Regions from separate parts of the Akkermansia sp. N21116 genome, predicted to be linked through region 1. Evidence: riboswitches for the same ligand, from Rfam matches in the RefSeq annotation. Region 1 holds a riboswitch; each other region holds the start of a gene.
The links. A riboswitch is a leader RNA that binds a small molecule or an ion and turns the genes downstream of it on or off. The one in region 1 is predicted to bind cobalamin.
Positions count from the first base shown of each region.

Region 2: linked by a shared signal. The riboswitch ahead of QET93_RS06575 (TonB-dependent receptor) and the one ahead of QET93_RS09170 (ribonucleoside triphosphate reductase) in region 1 are both predicted to bind cobalamin.
Region 3: linked by a shared signal. The riboswitch ahead of QET93_RS01305 (autotransporter outer membrane beta-barrel domain-containing protein) and the one ahead of QET93_RS09170 (ribonucleoside triphosphate reductase) in region 1 are both predicted to bind cobalamin.
Region 4: linked by a shared signal. The riboswitch ahead of QET93_RS11605 (sirohydrochlorin cobaltochelatase) and the one ahead of QET93_RS09170 (ribonucleoside triphosphate reductase) in region 1 are both predicted to bind cobalamin.

Region 1 covers NZ_CP139035.1:2,373,140-2,375,341, forward strand. The annotation lists gene QET93_RS09165 (hypothetical protein) at 1-296, shown strand, start outside; cobalamin riboswitch at 482-661, shown strand; gene QET93_RS09170 (ribonucleoside triphosphate reductase) at 869-2,202, shown strand, end outside.
Region 2 covers NZ_CP139035.1:1,701,811-1,704,012, reverse strand. The annotation lists gene QET93_RS06575 (TonB-dependent receptor) at 1-1,206, opposite strand, end outside; cobalamin riboswitch at 1,269-1,401, opposite strand; gene QET93_RS06570 (polysaccharide deacetylase family protein) at 1,483-2,202, opposite strand, start outside.
Region 3 covers NZ_CP139035.1:331,737-333,938, forward strand. The annotation lists gene QET93_RS01295 (carbohydrate porin) at 1-189, opposite strand, end outside; gene QET93_RS01300 (metal-dependent transcriptional regulator) at 615-1,001, shown strand; cobalamin riboswitch at 1,196-1,346, shown strand; gene QET93_RS01305 (autotransporter outer membrane beta-barrel domain-containing protein) at 1,380-2,202, shown strand, end outside.
Region 4 covers NZ_CP139035.1:3,059,224-3,061,425, reverse strand. The annotation lists gene cobI (precorrin-2 C(20)-methyltransferase) at 1-371, opposite strand, end outside; gene QET93_RS11605 (sirohydrochlorin cobaltochelatase) at 378-1,289, opposite strand; cobalamin riboswitch at 1,523-1,724, opposite strand; gene QET93_RS11600 (alpha amylase C-terminal domain-containing protein) at 1,823-2,202, opposite strand, start outside.

The DNA.
Region 1 (2,202 bases):
TGATCCAGGATATCGTCAAATCTCCCGATTCTCCGGTCAAGGAAGAAAAGCTTCCCCGGGAAGTTCTCCGCCTTGCCACGGCCTACACAATTCAGAAAGAGCAGCTGGGAGAACAAATCAAGCAGGCTTATTTGAAAACAATTCTCCAGCAACAAGCCCAATATGCTCAGAAGAAGCAATTCGATAAAATCGTCGAAATCCAAAAAATAATAAAAACGATTGAGGACACGGAGCCTTCCCTTCTCTTTTTCAAGACGCCATCGAAAGAGGACTCTGCTGTACCGAACAGGCGTTGACCCATTTGGAGCGGATTTTCATCCCTATCCTACGCCCGAATATCCGGTTGTTCATACTTCGATAAAACCGCCAAATGCGCCTCACACAATTCAAGTCAGGTTTTCTCTATAGACTACAATATATTGTATGTATGATAATATTTACATACAAAATGAGAAAATTCTCTTGCATCCTCGCGCTTGATTGATGTAGAAACCGTTCCAGCACAGGTAACGGAAGACGGTGAAAATCCGTCGCGGACGCGCCGCTGTAACCGGTTGATCCCGGAGTGGACACTGCTCCCGAGAGGAAGTGGGAAGTTCATCCCGAAAAATATGGTCAAGAACCGGAAGCCAGAAGACGACCTGGGCAACCATAGTATCACCATCTCGCGAAAGGATGCGCGTACGAATCGGAATTCCGGCAACCGGTCGGCAAAGGCAATCTGAATGGATCCTCCAAGCTATCCCCACCTCCGCAATTCTTTTTTGTATTTGTTTTCTTTTGTACCCGCCCCATCCCCTTCCCGGGGATGTCGTGTGTACATGCCGCGCGATGCGTCTTTTACGCCACCTTCAAATATCTGCGCCGCATGGTCTCCACAATCATCAAAAGAAACGGTAAATCCGAGAGCTTCCAAGGATACAAGATCGAGGAAGCAATCCGGAAAGCCTTCCACAGTTCCGGGACAAAATATGACGATTTCGTCTATGTCCGAGTCCTCGCATCGCTGGGTTCCCGTGAATCCGTAACCGTAGAAGAAGTCCAGGATCTGATCGAACGAACCTTGTTCAAGTGCGGATGTTTCGAGACGGCTCGTTCTTTTATCACCTACCGCTTCCTGCACAAGATGCAGCGGGAACAAATAGGAGGCATTTACCACGGCAATACTTATGTCGATTGCAAACAAACCGTTGAAGAATACATCGGACGGACGGACTGGCGCATCGCGGCCAACTCCAACACGACCTATTCCAATGCCGGCCTGATCAACAATACCGCCGGCAAGGTCATTGCCAATTACTGGCTCGACCAAGTGTACTCGGAAGAGGAAGGAGCAGCCCATCGCAACGGTGACTACCACATCCACGATCTGGACTGTCTGACAGGCTATTGTGCCGGCTGGAGCCTGCGGAATCTTCTCAACGAAGGGTTCAACGGCGTCCGTTCACGAGTGAACAGCCGCCCCCCGAAACATCTGAAGGAAGCTCTCGGACAAATGGCAAACTTCCTGGGAATCCTCCAAAGCGAATGGGCGGGAGCCCAGGCTTTCAGCTCCTTCGATACCTTCCTGGCTCCCTATGTCTTCAAAGATCAACCCTCGTTCCAGGTCTTGAAAAAAGCCATACGGGGATTCGTTTACAACCTGAACGTGCCATCTCGCTGGGGACAGTCTCCCTTCACCAATGTAACCATCGACTGGACGGTACCCCGTGACTTGCGCGAACAAGTCCCCTTCAGCGGAGGTAAACACCTGCTTGAAGGAATCAACGATCCCCGGCTTGACGCTCTTGCCCGGGAACGAGGGGCTGAATCTCCGGAGAAGATGACGTTCAAACATTTCCAGCCGGAAATGGACCTGATTAACAAGGCTTTCTACGAAGTCCTCACGGAAGGGGACAGCACCGGACAACCGTTCACCTTTCCCATCCCTACCGTCAACATCACGGAAGATTTCGACTGGGACAACCCCAATGTCCCCCTACTCTTCGAAAATGCCGCCAAGATAGGTTCTTCCTATTTCCAGAACTTCATCGGCAGTCAATATACCCGTGACGAAAACGGCAATAAAATTCCCGATGAACGCGCCTACAAACCCGATGCCGTAAGATCCATGTGCTGCCGCCTGCAGCTCGACCTGAGAGAACTGCTCAAGCGCGGAGGAGGCCTGTTCGGCTCTGCGGAAATGACGGGCTCCATCGGCGT
Region 2 (2,202 bases), 670 kb from region 1:
GGCAAACCAGGCGAGATTGCTCTCCATTTCGTCGATATCGACGTAATTATTCAAACAGTTGTAATCCGTACGATCCCAGGCCATGCCAAGGATTGTTTTCCATTCCCTATTCCACGTCAATGCATTACGCCATTCCATCTGAAACTTGCTGTGATCCGTCCAGGAGTTTCCGTCGATCAGGTTATCCTTAAAATGGCGGTCATAGTACCCCATCATGAAGGTAGTCGACCAGATCTTGTTGATGTTGGAATCCAACGTTGCAGTCAACAAGTTGCTGCGCATATCGAAACGGTCGCGCTCAACAGTCGAACCTGTTGCTCCATAAACTAAACTCGGATTGTCCAATTGCGAATCCATCCGGCGGTAGGTCAAGCTCAACTTGTTGTCCTTGTTAATATCATAGGTCAGGCGCAGAGCTTCCTGCCATTGGCGAAAATCACCGTAATTATTGGCTTGTCCCGGATTGGGGTAGGCATAAGGACCGGAAGCCCCCAAATAATGAAGATCGTTTTCGGTCGTTTCAAAACCGACTCCTACAAAATAACCCAGTTTTTTGATTTTGCCCTGAGACGTCACCGTTCCCGTATAGGAACCAAAAGAACCGGCCTCGTTGAAAATGGAAAGGGAGGGTTTGCCCGATCCTTCCGGTGTAGAAAGAGCCAAAACGCCGGCATACGAGTTGTTGCCGTAGACGGCCCCTTGAGGTCCTTTGACAAGTTCCGCGCCACCCAAGTCAAAGAGGCTACCCTGGCCATAAAGTTGTCCAGGGCCGGAACCAAGACTGTCGTACGACATGGCATTACGCACATCGGATACGCGCATGCCGTCGATCATCAAAGATGTACCGCCAGCCAAATTAACACCGCGAACAGTCATGTATCCCATGGATCCACGCTGACCAACACTGCCGTCTTCCAGCATATACACGCCAGGAGTGCGGGCAAGAGCACCGGAAAGAGTTTCAATCCCGCGTTCTTCGAAAGCCTTCGGATCAATAATACTCACAGAGACGCCGGAAGACGTGTATGGCACTCCTACATAGTGGGAGGAAACAGTCATTTCCGGTAAGACGGCGACAGTCTGGGCAGGTACAGTTTTCTGCTCCTGAGCACCGGCTGGCTGGGTTGCCGACTGATTGTCAGCATTCGCTCCGAGAGAGACTTGGCCTGAAGCCACAAGGGCCAGACCGACAGCAATAGCACCCATTTCGAGTGCTTTTCTATAGCATATCATAGTTGTAACGCCTTAAAACCGGTACTTCGCCGGTCAAATAGGACAACTCCCATGGCTGGTTTTCTGGCTTGCGAAAGCATGCTTCCGTTTACAGTTGCGGTACAGCTCCGGATTTTCACCGGTATTCCCCATCTATTGCCTGCCCGTGCCACGGGCTTCCATAGAAGTCTGTGATCCGCTCCATGGCGAACCCATGCCCGCAATCAACACAATTTTGTTCCTAAGGTCAACACCAAATTGAAGAGAGTGTCACTTTACAACATTTGCCGGCACATAATGAGACTTGGGTTCCGACACACCGAATTGCCACCGGACACTCTGAGGCTGGGAAGAAGAAAAGGTTTTCCAGGATACGAATACGGTCACGGTATCGACACGGAACGGACGGTTCGCTTTCCAGGAATACATTTTCCGGACGGGATCATAGGAAGCGGGAACTTTACCCAATCCATTGATCATCATCACAATAGAGTCCGGATTTACATCCCGTTCATTACTCAAATCAATCGATATGACGGGAGCTAGATCCGCAATCACGGCATTGGCAGTAGGCTGAACAGTTTGCATAGGAGGAGGAAGCAATGAGGAAGACATGGAGGCAACCGATATGCTTCCTGCCCCGGAATCGGATACCCCCGAAGCCCCCGATTCTCCCAAAGGATGGAACGTCACGGCATTGGCAAAAATCCTCGGATTGTTGCCAAATACGACGTAACGGGGAATCTGCCAATTGTCCGTTTCATGCAAGGTCTTCCTCTGGACGACTGTCACAGCGCCCACGTAACCGTATGTCGGCAGTTTTTCGATCATTTCCGGCGTATGATACCCTCCGGGATAACAGTAGAATTCAATCGGTACATTAAAATTGGCCTGCAGCCACTCCCGAGACTTGCCGATTTCCCGGTCGATCAGAGTGGAATAGGCTTCCTGCCCCTTACGCTGGACTCGCTTCCATGCCGAGGGGTAGAG
Region 3 (2,202 bases), 1.5 Mb from region 1:
ATTGGGTATGGGTGTACTCTCATCGCCATATTCATCTCCGAACAAATCAATGTCATTCAGAATGGAGCCTTTGCCTTCGACGAGGTCCTCCACTACCGGAGCGACGTCGGAAACGGCTGCCGATGCCAAGCCGACCATGCAAAGGCCGGAACAGGTCATCAGGGCGGGTATCAGGTAGCTAGTCTTCATAGTTCGTGCTGTTTCTTTGATAGTATTTGCCGCTTATGCTCCTCCTCCTCACGATCCACCCTTTGGATGGCTGACCCGGTTCCACCGCATCAGACCGAAAGCAGCAATTTCCCGGATTTCGCATGAGAAGGAGTCACGCAACACAGCAAAGTTAGCTTTGGCTAACATTTAGTCAACTCTTTTCCTCGCTCCCCTTTGAAACACCCTTGATCGCCCTTCTCTTTTCAAATACATAATACCATTATTATTAAATATTTATATGTAATCCATGCAGTAAAATTCTCCAGAAATAAAAATTAGTTCAATCTAATTTAAGACATTTGAAAGATCGGTTTCCATCGATATTCAGATGGATTTCAGAAGAAAAAATTGACTTCGAGTGTCTCGATCCCTAGTGTTGTTAGATAAACCTAACACTTGTTCTCATGCGCAAAAAAATCTCCACACTGGAACTGAGCAACAGCCTGGAAGACTATCTGGAAGCAATCCGCCACATTGAGCTGGAAAAAGGATGTGCCACGGTAGGAGATATATCCGACGCGTTGACCGTTACAAAACCTTCTGTTTCGCTTGCCATGAAACAACTAAAAGAACGGGGACTGGTGGCATACGAACAATACTGCCCCATCACGCTCACCCGGGAAGGCCGGAAACAAGCCGATCGCGTCATCTCTTGCCACAACATGGTGAAAGAATTTCTTATGAGCAAGATGGACATGGAAGAAGCGCGTGCGGATGAAGTTGCCTGTGGCATTGAGCATATCATGTCTCTGGAAGAAATTTCCCGGTTTCAATTCCTCTCCAGGAATTGACGGCAGCTGGATTGGAGGGCGTATTTGACATCCGCCAGATGAAGCCTGCGCATGGTTTAATCACAGGATATCACGGAAATTACCATTCTATTTCCCGGAAATAGTCCAGCATGATTCATATTCCCGCATATCACTCACAATCAGCAATATAATACATTCTCTACTTTAGGATTGTAACGGATGTCAAATCCGTTATCATGACATTCCTCTCTGGGAAGTCCGTCGCACGGACAGGGAATAGATGGGGAATCCGGTGCAAATCCGGAGCGGTACCGCCACTGTATGTGGGTTCCATGCCAAGGAATTCATGAAGCCAGATCGCCAGCCTGAGAGTTATTACTAACCGCCGGCGGGTTTTCCGGCAGTCTAGACCAAACCATGAATTATACTCCAGCGCTTCACTTGCTTGAAGCTCATCATGACGGGTTACCTTCCCTGAAAGGTAACGACGCATTTTCGTACCCATTCGGGAACGAACCGGCCTGCTCCTCCGGAATGCCCAGTCATTCCCGCCGCAGTGCCAGAACTATCCTCTGCGGACTAGCCCTGTCCCTTGCCGCTTCCGGCATGGTCGTGTCTGCCCATGCAGAAGATATCACCTCCCCGCTAGTAGTTGATGGAGCAGGAAATTATTCCTCTCCAATAACAGCTTACGGGTATACCCAACCCATCGGTACGATCAGTTCGACCATTTCGGCAACATCGTCCGCACATTATGCCTATGGGATCAGTGCCTCCAGTGCCATCAGTATTGATACCATCACGTCCAGTGCATCGATCAGTGCTTCAGTATCCGGGAACTACGCTTATGCCATCGCTACAACCTCGGGCGGGATCTCCATCCGGGATTCTATAGCCGGAGCCATCACCGCAAGCGTCAACAACGAAACTACCGGTGCCTCCGCGTACGGCTATGGAATTTACGCCAAATCCGGAGATATCGCCCTGGGAGGCATCCAGGCTAGCGGGAAAATCATCGTTGCCACCCCCCAACCGGAAAAGGCGGGCCGCCTCTACGGTATCTCCACCGAAAACGGCAGCATAGGTATTACCGGCTCCATCGACGGTACCGTCAAAGTGCTGGGCCATGGCACGACAGTTTACGGGCTGTGGGCTAAAACGGGAGATATCACCCTCGATTCCATCGGAAGTACGGGCAACATTGACGTCACGGGCAATTTCTCCTCATACGGCATGTATG
Region 4 (2,202 bases), 690 kb from region 1:
TTCAATCCGGGCATTTGTGTCTGCAACAACTTGAGGATATATCCGAATGTGCTGTAGGTCATGGCGTCGCCCAGCGTGGCAAAGGCACAGTTTTTGCCTTCCTCCAGCTGTTGGGCAATAATCATGGCGTTGGCAGCGATGTGAAGCTCGCGATCCGTCTTGTCGCGCGACATGGAGAAGAGCAGGGGGACGATGGTGCCCTTGATGGCTCCCAGCGATTCGACAACGGAGGACGAAATGCTGGTTTCCGTGTTGGGCCCCGTTACTGTGAAGATGATGTCTACTTCCGCGAGAACCCTTGCGGCACGAAGCGTCAGGTACTCTGGGTTTCCGGGGCCGATGCCCACGCCGTAAAATGTGCCGAGTTGCATAGATGTTTATTCTTTCATTCCTTTTTTGACGACCAGGATGTTGTCCGTCGTTTCGCGGGCGTGGCGCAGAAAGACATTACGGATGCCTTGCAGTTCGCCCAGTCCCTTGAGGTTCAATTTGACTTCGAAGCCCTCCTTCTTCAGGACGCTTGCCCAGGAGTCTTCTTCGTCTCCGGCGAGGTCATTCGTGGCGTGGTCGCCAGCAACGATCATGAAAGGTGCCAGCCATACGGTTTTGAGCCCCTGTTTCTGGAGCTTCTTCAGTTCGGCAAGGATGGAATCGAACCCCGTTGTTCCTTCGACTGTGGCCAGGAATGCCTTGGGATCCTTCCGGTGAAGCTCGGTTTGCACGGCAGCGAACACGAGGTCGGCGCGGCCTTCCTTCTGACCGTGCCCCATCAGAACAATGGCTTCGTCTGCCTTGCGTTCCTGAGGGAACTCCGTGAGGATGGCGGTGACCACTTCCTGCATATCGCGGTTGCTTTCCAGCAGGGGGCGACCGATCAAAACTTTTTCAAATGCCCCGGGATTGTGCTCCAGATAACGCTGAATCGTGCGTTCCATTTGGGAGAATTCTTCTCCGGCTGCCATGTGGAGCGACTGGACGCAGAGGGTTTTGACGCCTTTGTCCGAGAGCATTTTAAGGCTTTCCTGGATAGACGGAACAGGGCGGCCTTCTTTGGCGATCTTGTGGCGGATGATGTCGGAGGTGTAAGCCCAGGATGTTTTATCTGCCGGGAAACAGGTTGTGAGTGTTTTCTCCGTACTGGTGTAGGACGTCAAAGCTTTTTGATGGCTTGTTCCGAAGGCGACGATGAGGAGACCGTCCCGGTCGATTGGAGTCTGGGCGGGGAGCATGGAAGTACCAAGGCTGGCGGTGGCGAGGATGCAAAGGGTTTTGAAGAAGCGGAGGATCATGGTAAAATGGGATTCAAAGAACGGGTGTTTTACGAATAAAGAAATCAGACAAGGCAACCCCTCAATCATGAGGTGAAGACCCAGCAAAAAAATGTCGGTTGCAAAAGCCCTTAACCAACAACGGCAAGGTTCGTCAGCGATGGCGGTAGAGTCTGTGCCCAGGGTGACGGCGACAGGGCGAAACAAGGAGGTAAGCCCTTCTTCAGAAGAGTGTTTGGATCAATCATGCGTTGAATAGTCTATGTGGTCATAACGGATATTCGGACTCCGGGCTTCATTTCTTCTCTTCGCCTTCACCCCTTGCGGGACTGGCTTAAGCGTGTGACCGCCTTGAAGAGTCGTAACCCGATACCGCAGCGCGACTGTTTCCGGTTCTCACGGAATTCCCCGTTGCTTGGCGAAAGTGATAGAGAAATCATGCCTCCAAGTCAACTGTGTTGGATGGTATTTTCTTCTTTACGGGAAAAACAAAGCCGTCTCAAATGATGAAAACCATTTGAGACGGTTGGTGATGATTCGGAGCAAAGATGTTTTTACCTTCCCGTTCGCTGGAGGACGATGGCGGTGCGCGGAAGGAGGTAGAGAGAGAGCTTACCGTTGGCGGTGAAGTGGTGGATGGCGTTATCCTGACGCCCGAATCCGCCAAAGCGGAGGTCATCGGTGTCAAGGATGATGCGCCATTCTCCTTCTTCATCAACGGGCAGGAGATAGTCGGGCAGGGCCTTGTCGCCGGACCAGTTGAAGATGAAGATCAGTTTGCCCCGGCGGAAGGCGAGTACCTGGTTGGTTTCGTCGATGTTGAGAGGGTAGGCGTTGGAAACGGTCAGCAGGCGACTCTGTTTCGCCATATGCACCATGGCTTTATCGAATTCCCGGAGGAAGTCGAATTTCAGAGAGGGATTGTCGACAAGCG